Regions from separate parts of the Bacillus sp. M13(2017) genome, predicted to be linked through region 2. Evidence: riboswitches for the same ligand, from Rfam matches in the RefSeq annotation. Region 2 holds a riboswitch; the other holds the start of a gene.
What was found. Region 2 has a riboswitch for S-adenosylmethionine ahead of CGQ22_RS17570 (Na+/H+ antiporter NhaC family protein). Riboswitches for the same ligand answer to the same signal wherever they lie in the genome.

Region 1 (8,330 bases), on a different contig from region 2:
AAATCCCATTCTGTTTCATAGGGAGGTTCTACCCAATTTCGTTGCAGACCTAATACCATTCCATTTATAAAATAGACAATACTTAATAGAATCCTTCCAACAAATAAGGCAGCTGTTTTTATATTCCAATCCTTTATCTTGATGACATAAAGGATTGGAAATAGTATCAGTATCCAAAAAACAAGAATAAAGACTGTATTTCCCATTCTCTCCTCCTAACAAAATGATTGTATTTTTAATCTTGGTAAATTCTTAGGTTGGAGGTATGTTTCATTGTTACTGGTTAAAAACAAGGACCGTAATTCCGGTTCTTTTTCTATTCCGCAAAATAAAGGTTTGCTTTATCTCTCAGTTTCAAAAAACTCAATCCATTCTCCATCAGGACCAGCGAAGAATATGTAACGTGTTCCATCTGGTAATGTTTCGATTTCTTCTCCTAGTAAAAAGGTTACTTTATGTTTCTGTATTCTTTCGATTTCATTCTCTAATGAATCTACTTTAAAGCAAATGTGATGTACTTTTCCTTCTGCCGGAAGAGAAGAGTTATAACCTTCAATGAGTTCTAGTATCGTTTCCTTTGATTCTTCCACACCTAAAAAAGCGAGTTTTAAGTCTGGATTCGGGTGTCCCATACGTTTAATGAGCTGTAAGCCAACTACTTCTTCATAAAATGAAATAGATGTTTCTAAGTTTGCGACCATAAGTCCGACGTGTTCAATTCTTCTAACTGACATGTAGATTCCTTCTTTCTGAAAATTATATACAATATATTATTGAAAATTAAGAAAATAAGCAAGATAAAAACCTTACAAATTTTAGCGTGTTATATGGTATAGTGAGAAAGTATGTTTGGGGAGAAGGAAGGAGATTATACGATGAATACACCTACTCAAACTCCTTCATTATCGGAAACGATGAAAGAGTGGCATTATGCATTAGCGTATGAAATTAAGCATTGGAAAACGATAGGTGGTAGTAAAATTTCTATCATGAACGGTCGTTTTTTATATACAGATTATGAAAGTACAGTATATGTATTTCAGCTTATTTCGGAAGTAAGTTTACCGGAAGGTTCACCAATTCGAATTGAGTTCGATGGTGAGGAAGCGACAGGAGAAGTATTATCTGTACATGGATTAGAAATAGAATTGAAATTAAATGATTATATACAAGGTGAAATACGAGAAGCTGTTTTATACAGTGAACCGTGGCAATTGTTAGAGCAACTGCAAGAGCGATTGAAAGAAGCGCGTAAAGATAAGTTAAAACGTAATCGTATAAAGCGTCTTGTTGACGGGACGAGTAGTCCGAAGCATATTGAGAAGATGAAAAATCCGAAAAATGAATTGGCGTATCGTTCATTTTACAATCCGACGACGTACGTGTGGGGACCGCCTGGAACAGGGAAGTCTTACAATTTATCACGTATTATTTCGGCACATTATCAAAAAGGAAAATCGGTACTTGTATTAGCTCATAGTAATGCGGCAGTAGACGTATTAATGAGTGAAGTCACGAAGCAAATTGAGAAGAAAAAGAAATGGACACCTGGCGAAATTGTTCGTTACGGTTATAGCCAACATGAACATATACGAAATCATGAAACGTTACTTGCGTCGAAGTTAGTTGAAACGACGAACGGATCTTGGGGAGAAGAAAGACTCTATTTAGAGGAAACACGACAAGATCTTCGAGAAAAGATTTTATCATATAAAGCGACTTCTGCTGATAAGAAGCGTATACAAGAGATTGAAAGTGATCTTCGAAAGCAAAAAGCAAAAATTAAAGAAGTAGAAAAAGAATACATTGAAAATGCGAAAGTAATCGGCGCGACTTTATCGAAATGTGCCATTGATTCACTGATTTATGAGCGTACATTTGATTTAGTTGTCGTAGATGAAGTGAGTATGGCATATGTTCCGCAAATCGCATTAGCTGCTTCACTTGGAAAACGTATCGTCGTTTGTGGCGACTTTTTACAATTACCTCCAATTGCGATGGCGAACCATGAACTTGTTCGCAAATGGCTCGGGGAAGATATGTTTTACCATGCTGGGATTGTTGAGTCTGTTAATAAATCAGAAGCACATCCGAACCTATTTATGTTGCAGGAACAAAGACGTATGCATGCGGATATATCGAAGTTTACGAATTCGTTTATTTATAAAAATAGAGTATACGATCATCCGTCTGTTTCAGAGCGTAAAGAACTTGCGCAATTGCAGCCGTTCGCAAATGAGGCGAGTGTTTTATTCGATACGAGCCAAATGGGAGCCTTTTCGTTAAAAGACGCTGCATCTGGTTCACGTTTTAACATTATGTCTGGTTTAGTAGCAATGCAAATGATGTTAATCGGATTGTTAGATGGTGTTCAATCGATTGGTGTTGTGACACCTTACAGGGCGCAGTCACGCTTTTTATCGACGTGTATTAGAGAAATGTTGCAGAGAACGAAATATCAAAACATACCAGTATTAGCGGCAACAGTTCATAAGTTCCAAGGTTCTGAAAGAGATATGATGATCTTTGATACGGTTGACAGTTATCCGCAAGAACGACCTGGCGTATTATTCTTTGATCACAAAAACCATCGCCTCGTCAATGTAGCAGTGACAAGGGCGAGAGGGAAGTTCATTCAATTATCAGATTGCCATTATATGCGTAAAAACCTTTCGAGAAAACAAGCATTATCACAATTAACAGCTCATATAGAACGTCACGGAGATGTGTATGATCGCACGACATCAAGACAATTGTGGGAACGGAAAATTTCGAAACGTTTACGCTGGTTTATGGAAATGAATCTTGAGGAAACGAAAGGGTTATTAAAAGATATTTTAGCCGCAAAACGAAAAATTATTATTTCACTTCCAAGTACAAAACAAGTGGATAAGCGAGTATGGCAAGCGTTAATGCGTACAAATGCGCAAATAACAGTTTATAGTGATGGACCAGTTCCACTGAAAAATGTAAAGTTACAAAGACAAAATAAAGCATTCCCATTCTTAGTAATTGATGATGAAATCTTCTGGGCAGGTGCACCGCTTACATCTCAAATGATGTTTGAAGGTAGTACGGAATTTCCGTACGTATGTGCAAGACTGCAAGCACCAGAAACAATTGGTGTATTAAAAGGATTTTTAGATATTCGGTAAATTCGGATAGGAATTCCTTGACTTTTAATCGGAATGAACTTAGAATGAATGTAATTTAATATAATTTTATGAAAATTCTTATCACGAGAGGTTGAGGGACTGGCCCTATGACACCTCGGCAGCGGATTCATTATGAATACTGTGCCAATTCCAGCAAGGTAACTTGAAAGATAAGAAAGAAGCTCATTTTGACTGTATATGCAGAAGCCTCTTTCTATCTTTTAGAAAGAGGCTTTTTTATGTGAAAATATAAGGGGGAAGAAAAATGGGAGCTACTGGAGTAACGTCACAAAGAAAAACAATCGAAGAGAGTATTGAAAGAAATAAGGAAAAGTACATAGAAACAAGTCATGATATTCATGCGAATCCGGAGATAGGTAACCAAGAGTTTTACGCATCAAGAACGTTAAGTTTATTGCTAGGGAGCGCAGGGTTTCAGTTGCAGCACAATATAGCTGGACATGAAACAGGTTTTATTGCGCGAAAAAGCTCAGGAAAACAAGGACCAGTTATCGCATTTTTAGCTGAGTATGATGCTTTACCAGGACTTGGTCATGCGTGTGGTCACAATTTAATTGGCACAATTAGCGTTGCGGCAGCAATCGCATTATCAGAAACGCTTGAAGAAATTGGGGGAGAAGTTGTCGTGTTTGGAACACCAGCTGAAGAAGGAGGACCAAACGGTAGTGCAAAAGCGAGTTATGTAAAGGCTGGTTTATTTAAAGATATTGATGCGGCACTTATGATTCATCCGAGCGGAAAAACAGCGACAACGAGTCCATCACTAGCAGTCGATCCACTTGATTTTCATTTTTACGGAAAAACAGCTCACGCCGCAGCTTCACCAGAAGAAGGAATTAACGCATTAGATGCGGTCATTCAGCTGTATAACAGCATTAACGCACTTCGCCAACAACTTCCGTCAGATGTGAAAATTCATGGCGTTATTACTGAGGGCGGAAAAGCACCTAACATTATTCCTGACTACGCTGCAGCAAGATTCTTCATCCGCGCAGCAACGAGAAAAAGATGTGCGGAAATAACAGAGAAAGTAAGAAATATCGCAGAGGGAGCAGCATTAGCAACAGGTACGAAAGTGAAAATTCATCAATTCCAAAATGAAATCGATGAACTACTCGTAACAAAAACATTTAATGAAGTCGTAGCCGAAGAGCTAGAATTACAAGGTGAAGACGTAAATCGGAAAGAAAGATTTGGCATCGGCTCAACAGACGCAGGAAACGTAAGTCAAGTCGTACCGACCATTCATCCGTACATTAAAATTGGTCCAGACGATTTAATTGCACATACGAATGAATTTAGAGAAGCAGCACGTTCAGAACTTGGAGACAAAGCGTTAATTACATCAGCAAAAGCACTAGCAAATACGGCGTATCGATTAATTACGGAAGAAGGATTGTTAGATAAGGTGAAGGAGGAGTTTAAAGAGGTGCAGAGGAATCAAGGGTAAGGCGCTTTTTCGAATATAAATCTAATTCATATGCAGAAATAATAGAAAAGAACATTGAAAAATCAATGTTCTTTTCTATTTATGAATCATTTATTTCTTTAGTGATATCTTGAATCTGGTCTAGTCTAGTTTAATAGTAACGGTGATCTGTGAGTTCGAATTGCATTAAAGGATAATAACTAGAGAATGTGTTGTAATTAAAATTTATATTTCTATATTAATTTGTAAAATAAATTCAATTTATGTTATTATATTTCCCTTGGACTGACAGTTTATAGAATGTATAGTGAATATTTGAAAAGTTAAAATAGGGGATGTATTACGTTGAAATGGTTATCTTGGGACAGAAATTTAAAAACTAGATTGATTGGCGAAACTATGTTCAATACATTGTTTTGGATGTATTTTCCGTTTATGGCAATATACTATAGCGATGCTTTTGGTAAAGCAATTGGCGGAATTTTAATGGCAATTATACCTCTTGTAGGCATAATAGGTAATTTGTTAGGTGGATATTTAGCTGATCGATTAGGGCGTCGACCTGTCATGCTATTAGGCACAATCATACAAGTAGCAATGTTTGCAGTTTTTGCTTTATCTCATTCACATTGGATTAATTATTTAGCCTATATCGGTATTGGAATTAGCGGGGCAATATACAGTCCAGCAAGTTCTGCAATGATAGCTGATATAGTGCCAGAAAAGGATAGAAGGGTGGTCTTTGCCACTTTTGTTACAGCAAATAATATTGGTGCTGTATTTGGACCAGTGTTAGGTTCATTTTTCTTCTTTCATTATCGAAGTGAATTGTTATGGACTTGTACAATTGTTACATTTATTTATTTTATAGCAATCTATTTCATAATTAGAGAAACGCTTCCCGAAGCTTCTAAAAATGATGGAGATAACAATCCAATATCAAAAATCTTTAAAGAACAATGGAATAATTATATGAAAATTTTTAGTGATAAAATTTTCTCTCTTTACATATTTGCGGGAGTTTTGATTATGATAGCTTTCATGCAGCTAGATCTTTATCTTGCATTATATGTAAAGGAATTTGTACCAACTCAATCTCTTTTCTCATGGAGTACTGGTTCATTCTCTTTGAGTAATACTGAAATTTTCGGATGGATGATGGGGTTAAATGGCATTTTGTTTGTTTTATGTTCTTTACCAGTTGCAAAATATTTTGAGAATTGGAGCGACCGAAACGTTTTAATTGTCTCTAATATATTATTTGGAATGGGTATGTTTTTAATAGGGTTAACAACGAATATATGGCTACTATTTGGCTTTATGGCAATATTAACTATTGGGGAATTGATTCGTTCGCCAGTTGTACATAGTTTCGTCAGTAAATATGCACCTGAAAATTCTAGAGGACAGTATATGGCAGCATCTAATTTACAATTTACCATTGGGCGTTTTATTGCACCAATAATGATTGTATTTTCTACATGGCTATCTCCAATTGTTGTGTTCGGAATTATATTACTTTGTACCCTTGTTAGTGCAGTTTTCTATGTGAAAGTATTTCGTATGATTTCAAATACAAACATACATAATTCTACAAAATAGCCCTGTTATGCAGGGCATTTTGTAATTTGATAACTTAAAAGTTCTGTTAAGGGAAAGAAGAGAAGAATATATTAATCAAAAAAAATTGATTAATTAGTTGCATAAAGAGCTAAACTACATATATACTATAAACATCAAAAAAATTTGATGAAGGGAGAGGGGACTAAAATGGCACAAGATTTTCAGCTCTATGAGAAAAAATTTAAAGCATTAGCGGATCAAAAGCGTTTAGAGATTATGTATGAACTTTGCCAGCGAGGCCAGACTTGTGTATGTGATTTAGCAGAGATTTTTGAAATGACGCAATCTAAGTTGTCCTATCATTTAAAGATTTTATTAGATGCAGGTTTAATTGTAAAAGAAACAAAAGGTACGTGGAGTTATTATGATTTAAATGATGCGGAAGTAAATAATTTATTATCAGAAGAATTGTGCTGCATTTTTAGAAAAACAGGCAAAGGTAGTTGCTGTTAAAATTTTGTAGTATTAATCAAAAAAAATTGATTAATAACATATAAAGAGGAGGAATAAGTTATGAGATATGTTCATGTTGGTATAAATGTTACGGATTTAGAGAAGTCTATTGAATTTTACGAAAAAGTATTTGGTGAGTCACCAGTTAAGGTGAAAATAGATTATGCAAAATTTTTATTAGAGACGCCAGGACTTAACTTCACGCTGAACGTAAGAGATGAAGTGAAGGGAAACCAAGTAAATCATTTCGGTTTCCAAGTGGATACAGCTGAAGAGATTACATTGCATAAAGAAAGATTAGAAAAAGAAGGTTTCTTTGCACGTGATGAGATGGATACAACTTGTTGCTATGCGGTTCAAGATAAGTTTTGGGTAACGGATCCTGATGGGAACGAGTGGGAATTCTTTTATACAAAAGCACAGAGTGATGTTCACAAAATAGAAGAGTCATCTTGTTGCACGACTTCTAACGTAGTAGAACAAAATTCTTGTTGTTAATAGGAGATGGAAAATAAAATGAAACGTTTATCTTTTCTAGATCGATATTTAACACTATGGATTTTTCTAGCTATGGCTGTTGGGATTGGTTTAGGGTATGTATTTCCTAGTGTAGTAGACGGACTAAATACATTACAAGTTGGAACGACGTCTATCCCGCTTGCTGTTGGTTTAATTGTCATGATGTATCCACCATTAGCAAAGGTTCGTTACGAGGAAATGGGCCGAGTATTTAAAGATGTAAAAGTATTGGTTTTATCTTTAGTACAAAACTGGATTATCGGACCTGTACTTATGTTTGTTTTAGCAATTATTTTTCTTCCTGATAAGCCAGAATATATGGTTGGTCTCATTATGATTGGGTTAGCACGTTGTATTGCGATGGTCATTGTTTGGAACGATCTTGCAGATGGGGATAAAGAGTATGCAGCAGGTTTAGTGGCTTTTAACTCAGTACTCCAAATGCTATTCTTCTCCGTTTATGCATACGTGTTTGTAACAGTCATTCCAGAATGGTTAGGAATTGAAGGGGCTATTGTCGATATTACAATGGTAGAAGTAGCGAAATCCGTGTTTATCTATTTGGGAATTCCTTTTATAGCAGGTATGTTGACGCGATTTGTACTCGTTAAGTTAAAAGGTAGACAGTGGTATGAAAAGGTATTTATACCGAAGATTAGTCCACTTACATTACTTGCATTACTATTTACAATCATCGTTATGTTCTCTTTAAAAGGGGAAATGATTGTTAGCGTACCATTAGATGTAGTAAGAATAGCGATTCCGTTATTAATCTATTTTATTGTAATGTTTTTTGTTTCTTTCTTTATGGGAAGAAAAATTGGTGCAAACTATCCGGTGACGACAACGTTAGCATTTACAGCAGGTAGTAATAACTTTGAGTTAGCGATTGCTGTAGCAGTTGGTGTGTTTGGTATTCATTCGGGCGCAGCATTTGCAGCTGTTATCGGGCCGTTAGTGGAAGTACCTGTAATGATTGCACTTGTAAACGTCGCTTTTTGGTTTAAGCGTAAATATTTTAATGATCAACCAGTATAATTTAAAAACAAAGGTGGAAAACAACATGGAAAACAAAAAGACAATCTATTTCTTATGCACAGGAAATTCATGCCGAAGCCAAATGGCAGAAG
Region 2 (8,330 bases):
ATTTCGAAATATACACATACGACAGAGCAAGTACAAAGTCATTCATTTGCAGATACATTTGTAAATATTGTTCCAACGAACATTATGAAGTCATTAGCTGACGGAGATATGCTTGCTATTATCTTCTTCTCTGTACTATTTGGTTTAGGTGTAGCGGCAATTGGTGAAAGAGGAAGACCAGTTCTTCAATTTTTCCAAGGTGTAGCTGACGCAATGTTTTACGTAACAAACCAAGTTATGAAATTTGCACCATTTGGTGTGTTTGCACTAATTGGTGTTACAGTTTCTACATTTGGTCTTGCTTCATTAATTCCATTAGGGAAATTACTAATTGTCGTATATGGAGCAATGATTTTCTTCGTAGTAGTTGTCTTAGGACTTACAGCGAAAATATTTGGAATTAATATTTTCCAATTCTTTAAGATTTTAAAAGACGAGCTGATTTTAGCGTATTCTACAGCAAGCTCAGAAACAGTTTTACCAAAAATCATGGAGAAAATGGAGAAATTCGGTTGTCCGAAAGCAATTACATCTTTCGTTATTCCGACAGGTTATTCATTTAACTTAGATGGATCAACTTTATATCAAGCAATTGCGGCTATTTTCTTAGCGCAAATGTACGGTATTGATTTATCTATTACACAACAAATTACATTATTGCTTGTATTAATGGTTACATCAAAAGGTATCGCAGGTGTACCGGGCGTATCATTCGTTGTATTATTAGCGACACTTGGTACAGTAGGTATTCCACCTGAAGGCTTAGCGTTCATTGCTGGTATTGACCGTATTTTAGATATGGCTCGTACAGCAGTTAACGTTGTAGGAAACTCTTTAGCAGCTGTAGTTATGTCTAAGTGGGAAGGTCAATATGACGCTGAAAAAGGACAAGCTTATTTAAAAGAGATTTCTGAAAAGGGTCAAGCGGCTTAATTATAATATGAACAAGCTCTCACATAATATGTGGGAGCTTTTCTGTATATAGAAGAGGAGCAGACATAATGAAACGTAAATATGGTGACGGTTCTTCGTGGAAGAGGCTAATAGAGAAGGGTTATACGGTTAAGCAAGTGGAAGAGGGGATGCTCGGAATACTGGATATAAAAAAGGTGAGGAAGCCTAGTTGTAAAGAATATGATGGTGAAGAACTTTGTATTGCAGCGGATCAGTATATGTGGATTCAATATTTCATAGACGGGAAAAACTTTGCGATTACCGCTATGTTAGATGATCAGAAAAAATTAGTGCAATATTATATCGATGTGGCGAAAGAATATAAAATAGACGATCGTGGTTTACCTTATTTTGATGATTTATATTTAGATGTAGTATTATTATCTAGCGGTAAGGTGTATGTATTAGATGAAGAGGAGCTAGAGGATGCTTATAAAAGTGGCGATGTCACGAAGGAAGAGTATGAGTTAGCTTGGTACACTACGAAATGGATATTAGCTGCAATAAAAAATAGTGAATTTTATTGGATTTCAATATTAGAAGAAGAAATCGAAAAGTTAAAATGATTGTTGTATTCACATTTTTGTATAATTACCAAAAAAATCTATACAAAAAACAATTGACTTTTGTTTTGTAAGCGAGTAAAGTTAGGAAAGAAATTATTATTAAAAAATAAATATGAAACCTTCTTATAAAGAGAGGCGGAGGGACTGGCCCTACGATGCCTCGGCAGCGGACTCGATTTCAGAGTGCTGTGCCAAATCCAGCAAGCGTGTGCTTGAAAGATGAGAAGAGCGTTTCTTATAGATGTATAAGACCTCTTCTCATTGGAAGAGGTCTTTTGTTATTCATTAGAAAAAGGTTGAAACTAGGGAGAGATGGTACTTTGAAAGAAACGAGAGGAAATGGTTTAGCTTTATTACCACTTGGGATATTTTTGGCGCTATTTATTGGTTCTGGAATTATTACAGGTGATTTCTATAAATTGCCGATACTTGTAGCGATTTCAATTGCTGTAGGAGTCGCTTTAGTGATGAATCGTAAAGAAAGTTTTAATGTGAAAGTCGAGCGGTTCGCTAAAGGTGCAGGAAATCCGGATATTATGATTATGGTATTAATTTTTGTGCTTGCAGGTGCATTTTCTGAAACTGCTAAAGGAATGGGCGGAGTAGACTCAACTGTTAATTTAGCGTTAACTATTTTACCGCCAGGATTTATCATAGCTGGAATCTTTGTTATTGCTGCGTTTATTTCATTAGCGATGGGAACTTCAATGGGAACAATTGCAGCATTAGCACCGATTGCTGTAGGTATTAGTGGTCAAACTGATATCTCAATTGCGCTTGCGATGGCTACTGTTGTTGGCGGAGCGATGTTTGGTGATAATTTATCATTTATTTCAGATACAACAATCGCAGCTGTTCGTTCACAAGGAACAGAAATGAAAGATAAGTTTAAAACGAACTTTTTAATTGTATTACCAGCAGCTATTATCACAATTGTATTATTAGTAATAGTTACTTCAGGAAGTGATACGCAGGTTAAAGCGCATAGCTTTGATTGGATAAAGATTTTACCGTATGCAGGAGTACTTATTACAGCGCTACTTGGCTGGAATGTACTTATTGTATTAACTGGTGGAACTGTACTATCTGGTGTTATCGGTCTTATAGATGGAAGTTACACGTTAGAAAGTTTCTTTAAAAGTGTAACGACTGGAATGGGCGGTATGATGGAGTTAGTATTACTTGCTATATTAATTGGCGGTATGGTTGAATTAATCCAATATAATGGTGGTATTCAATATTTAATGAATGTATTAACACGTAATATTCGTTCGAAAAAAGGAGCGGAATTTGGTATTGCTGGTTTAGTGAGTATGACAAATATGTGTACAGCGAATAATACGATTTCAATTATCTTTACAGGCCCGCTTGCAAAAAATATTGCAGATCAATATGAAATAGACCCTCGTAAATCAGCGAGTGTATTAGATCTTTTCTCATGTTGTGTGCAAGGATTAATTCCGTACGGTGCCCAAATGTTAACGGCAGCAGGATTTGCAGCGTTATCTCCGGTTGAATTGTTACCATATGCATTTTATCCAATCTTAGTTGGAGTATGTGGGATTGTTTCTATTTTAATTGGGTTTCCAAGGTTTTCGAAAGTAGCTGAGAAAAAAAAGTATCATAAAACAGCTTAATTTAATATGAATGTTAGTAATTAAAAAAACGTGCAGAGAATAGACTCTGCACGTTTTTTTGCGTAAAGGGCTGAATATGACTCGGTCTTAAGTCTGAGTTAAAAACGGTTCTTAAGCTCGTTATGGAAAGATGAAAAAATAGTTAAGATAAGAGTATCAAATCGAAGGGAGGCAAGCACAAGATGAAACAATTTCTAGCGTTTATCGCAGCCGGTATTTTGGCTTTAATTGCTCTTGGTAGTCTTGCTGGTATTGTAGGGTTCGCAATCGGAGCAGGAGTTGTATATTGGAGCTATAAATCATTTGTGCGAGCTAAATCATTTTTTGGAAAGTTAGCTTGGGGTATTGTTGGTTTAATCGGTTTATCCATTGCACTTTCTCATTCGCCAGCATTAATCGGTATCGCTGCTTTAGTGGTTTTATATTACGGATACCGTGAGTGGAAAAAAGAAAAAGATGTAGTTGTTGAATCTGCTCCAGAAAGTTCTAAACCATATAGCAACTTTGAAGATGAGTGGAACAAATTAATGAAAAATTAAAACAATAAATCAAATTATAAATAAAGTAGAAGAGAGGAAGATTTATAATGAAACAATCTTTATTCGGACGTGTACGCGATGCAATTTTAGCTGATTTTCATAACGTGTTAGATGAGAAGGAAAGAAAAAATCCAATTGCGATGTTAAACCAATATTTACGTGATAGTGAGCGCGAAATAACAAAAATTGAGAAGTTAATTGAGCGTCATAAAACATTAAAATCTAACTTTGCTCGTGAGCTTGAGCAAGCGCGTTATTTCGTTAATAAAAGATCAAAGCAAGCTATCATTGCTCAAGAAGCAGGCGAATTACAATTGCATGAACGTGCTTTAGAAGAGGTAGCTTATTATGAAGGGCAAGTAACTCGATTAGAAGAAATGTATGCAGGTGTTGTAGAGCAAATTGATGAGTTAGAGCGTCGTCTTTCTGAAATGAAAAATAAGTTAAAAGAAATGCACGCAAAGCGTATGGAACTAATGGCACGTGAAAATATGGCACATGCAAATCGTCGTATGAATACTGCGATGCATAAAATGGATGAAAATAATCCGTTCTTACGATTTGAAGAAATTGAAGATCACATTCGTGACTTAGAAACTCGTATGAATGAAGAGCATGAGCGTGACACATTTGATATGAAAATTGCAAAACTTGAGCGTGAAATGAAAGAAAAGAATGATATATCGTTAACGAAAGAGTTAACAAAATAATAGTAGTATATTATAAAACAGGCTTATGATATAGTGATAGGAGAAAAGGTGTTGGAAAGCAATGCCTTTTCTTCTATGTATATGTGACAAGAAGGGGGGAGCTGAAATGAAGAAACATTTTTCAAAGACACAATTAATGGGAATGCTCCTCATCATATTTGGATTCGGTCTTTTTCTTGATATGATACTTGGACATTTTGAACCAGGTGGTCTCATTTTTGCATTTATTATGCTTATGTTTGGAAGGCATTATCGTAAAAAGAATCGTTATGTACGGGGAAATGTATTTTTATTTGTTGGTGGTATCGTATTTTTATTTTTCTTATTTTCATCAGCAGCATTTGTTCTTGTCGTATTTGCTTGTTTAGCTTTAATTGGTTATCAATTGATTCAACAAGGACATCAGCAAAAAGCAATGAAGGTTGAAATTAAAGAAAAAGGGATTATAGACGAAGAGAAGCAAATATATCGTACAGAACCATATTTGAAAAATATGTTTGTAGGCAATGTAAGAATGATGGATCATATTTATGAACTTGAGGATATTAATGTTCAATATGGTGCTTGTGATGTGGAAATAGATTTAACAACTGCTATGATTCCAGAAGGGGAAACGGTAATTGTTATTCGGGGTGTCGTTGGTAATATTCGTTTATATGTGCCGTATGATATTGAATTGTCTCTAAATCATTCTGTTATTGTCGGACGTGTGCTCTTGCCAGGTCATGAGGAGACAGGGTTTAACCGCAATGTTACATTTAGAACAGAGCAGTATAAAGAGGCTCCTCGTCGTATAAAAATTATTTCTTCGCTTGTCGTAGGCGATACGGAAGTGAGGAAAGTATAATGAAGAAACAAAAAAATATTTCGTGGATGTATATTCGTTATTCTATGTTGTCCTCAGTTAGTATCGCACTCATTTGTACAATTGTATATGTATGGAAAAGCGAGCAACAAGTATATGATTTATTATGGAAGGAATCCATCGCTTCTGTTCCAATTGGCTTGTTTATTATGACTACAAGTTTACTTATCGGAGGAATTGTAGGATATGCAATCGGTTACTATATAGAGCAGCGTATACAAGGATTAAATACGTTTCTATTTGAAGTAGAGCGAGGGAATTTTCCGAGTGATGTTTCGTTTACTGCAGATGATGAATTTCATGAAGTGGAACGAAAAGTAATCGTTCTGGCTCGCCGATTAGAGGAGCAAGCTGGACTCTTTCAAAAAGTAACGAATGAACGAGCTCATTGGAATGAAGAGATGAGACAAGAAGCAATTTCTCAAGAAAGGCATCGATTGGCGAGGGAGCTGCATGATTCTGTCAGTCAGCAGCTTTTTGCAATGTCGATGATGATGTCGGCTATTAATGAACAAGTAGCTGAATTTCCAGAAACGACGAAAAAGCAGTTGCAACTCGTTGAAAATATGGTCGTAAATGCACAATCAGAAATGAGAGCATTACTTCTTCATTTACGCCCAGTACAGTTAGAAGGTAAAAAACTAACAGAGGGTATAGAAGAATTATTAACAGAACTGTCTAGAAAGCAACATATGAAAATTGAATGGTTAATTGAACCGATTCAATTAAAAAAAGGTGTAGAAGATCACTTATTCCGTATTGTGCAAGAGGCGCTGTCTAATACTTTACGGCATGCGAAGGCAAAGAAAACGGAAGTGCGCCTTCGAAAAATTGATCAATATGCGATTTTAAAAATCATTGATGACGGCGTTGGTTTTAAAGTAGGGGTTAATAAGGCTGGTTCATATGGTCTAAGATCGATGCAAGAGCGTGTTCATGAAATTGGTGGTACATTAAAAGTGCTTAGTTTTCCAAATAAAGGTACACAGATAGAAGTGAAAGTACCCATTATGATTGAGAGAGGGGGAGAATCATGATAAAAGTATTACTAGTGGATGATCATGAAATGGTTCGAATGGGTGTATCTGCATATTTATCAACGCAGCCAGATATTGAAGTAGTTGGAGAAGCTGAAAATGGAAGAAAAGGTTCAGAGTTAGCTTTGCAATTAAGACCGGATATTATTTTGATGGACCTTGTCATGGACGAGATGGATGGTGTCGAAGCAACACGTGCTATTATTCAAGAATGGCCAGAAGCAAAAATTGTAGTTGTAACAAGTTTTTTAGATGACGAAAAATTGTATCCTGTTATTGAGGCTGGGGCGACCAGTTACTTGTTAAAAACATCAAGAGCAAGTGATATTGCAGATGCTGTACGAGCTACTTATGATGGAGAAACAGTATTAGAGCCGAAAGTTACCGGGAAAATGATGTCCCGTATGCGTCAAAAGAAAGAGCAACCTTTGCATGAGGAGTTAACAGAAAGAGAGTCAGAAATTTTGTTATTAATTGCAGAGGGGAAAAGTAATCAAGAGATTGCAGATGAGTTGTTTATTGCGCTCAAAACAGTAAAGACACATGTGAGTAATATATTGAATAAGCTAAATGTAAGTGATCGGACACAGGCGGTTATTTATGCGTTTAGACATCAATTGACGAAATGATACAGTGAAACTTTAATCAGTGGGGAGCTATCCTCACTGATTATTAATTTGCACCGAATCTTATTATTGACGTCAATATATGTAAGCGTTATCATTAGGTTGTTAACAGTACATACAAAGGGGAGAATGTATATGTTAGTTCAAACTATATTTGGCATGGATAAGTCTAAAAAATTAGGGGATTATGTGAACGTATTACAAGCGCTTTGTGAACAATATAATGTTGAAACAGATAAAATTGCAATTATTGAGGCGACAGAAGAGTACTATTTATTTTTAATAAAGCAAGAAGATTGCTACGATGTTGTCAAAGTAGAAACAGTGGATACAAATATCGATTATTATACGAGAGCGTATAAAATAAGTAGTTTTAATCATACTGCTTCTCAAATGTAAAAAACTCCCTTTTGGGAGTTTTTTAGGATGCTTTTACTTCATGAGATTCGGTTAGCAAGGGGACTTTTTTCGCACCACTTAGCTTAGCGATTGTAAGGCCGATAAGAGATCCAGCTAATGCAGGTACTAGCCAGCCTATTCCTTCATTATATAAAGGGATAAATTCAAAATATGATGTGATAAATGAAACGGAAATACCACCTTGTTTTAATCCATCAAATACGCTTACGATTGCTGCTCCAATCAAAGCGCCTACATAAACGGAGCGATATCCACCGAAGTATTTATGAAGTAATGATAGTAGTACGAGTACAATCGCAATTGGATACACAACAAGTAGAATTGGAACAGAGATGGCAATGATTTTTGTTAAACCTAAGTTGGCAACTAGTAACCCTAAAGCACAAATGATACTTGCGAACATTTTGTATGAAAATGTAGTTAATAACGTTGAAAAATATTGGCTGCATGCAGATACGAGTCCAACACATGTCGTTAGGCAAGCGAGTGTAACGATAAGAGATAATAGAAGCAAACCGTACGGACCGAATAATTGTTGTACGATAACAGTAAGTAACTGTCCACCATTTTTTGCATATCCGAGAGAGACGCTAGTTGCCCCGAGCCAGCCGAGTGCACCATATACAAGTACGAGCCCTGTAGCGGCAATAAGCCCTGCTTTTGCTGTGGCGATGGCAATGGACTTACGATTATTCACACCTTTAGAGCGAATTGCATTTACAACGATAATTCCGAATGCAAGTGCTGAAATGGTGTCCATTGTTAAGTAGCCTTCCATAAATCCTTTGAAGATTGGAGAAGTTTGATACTCTTGCATTGCTGGTCCTGATTGCCCAAGTGGTGTGAATACACTTTTAACAAACAATAAGAAAATTGAGAGTAATAAAATAGGTGTTAATATATTTCCAATACGATCAACAAGTTTAGATGGATTCAAACTCAGCCAAAATACGATAGTAAAGAAGATGATTGTATA

Region 1: another riboswitch for S-adenosylmethionine. It lies ahead of CGQ22_RS21320 (M20 family metallopeptidase); the one in region 2 lies ahead of CGQ22_RS17570 (Na+/H+ antiporter NhaC family protein).

Annotation. Positions count from the first base shown of each region.
Region 1 is NZ_KZ268509.1:161,178-169,507, forward strand. It holds gene CGQ22_RS21305 (hypothetical protein) at 1-206, opposite strand, end outside; gene CGQ22_RS21310 (VOC family protein) at 342-734, opposite strand; gene CGQ22_RS21315 (AAA domain-containing protein) at 846-3,155, shown strand; SAM riboswitch class I at 3,231-3,332, shown strand; gene CGQ22_RS21320 (M20 family metallopeptidase) at 3,421-4,626, shown strand; gene CGQ22_RS21325 (MDR family MFS transporter) at 4,951-6,207, shown strand; gene arsR (arsenical resistance operon transcriptional regulator ArsR) at 6,376-6,681, shown strand; gene CGQ22_RS21335 (ArsI/CadI family heavy metal resistance metalloenzyme) at 6,742-7,179, shown strand; gene arsB (ACR3 family arsenite efflux transporter) at 7,198-8,238, shown strand; gene arsC (arsenate reductase (thioredoxin)) at 8,264-8,330, shown strand, end outside.
Region 2 is NZ_KZ268506.1:158,274-166,603, forward strand. It holds gene gltP (glutamate/aspartate:proton symporter GltP) at 1-933, shown strand, start outside; gene CGQ22_RS17565 (ribonuclease FAU-1 family protein) at 1,002-1,520, shown strand; SAM riboswitch class I at 1,641-1,746, shown strand; gene CGQ22_RS17570 (Na+/H+ antiporter NhaC family protein) at 1,841-3,157, shown strand; gene CGQ22_RS17575 (lmo0954 family membrane protein) at 3,340-3,696, shown strand; gene CGQ22_RS17580 (PspA/IM30 family protein) at 3,744-4,406, shown strand; gene liaF (cell wall-active antibiotics response protein LiaF) at 4,513-5,253, shown strand; gene CGQ22_RS17590 (sensor histidine kinase) at 5,253-6,308, shown strand; gene CGQ22_RS17595 (response regulator) at 6,305-6,937, shown strand; gene CGQ22_RS17600 (DUF3922 domain-containing protein) at 6,995-7,333, shown strand; gene brnQ3 (branched-chain amino acid transport system II carrier protein BrnQ3) at 7,356-8,330, opposite strand, start outside.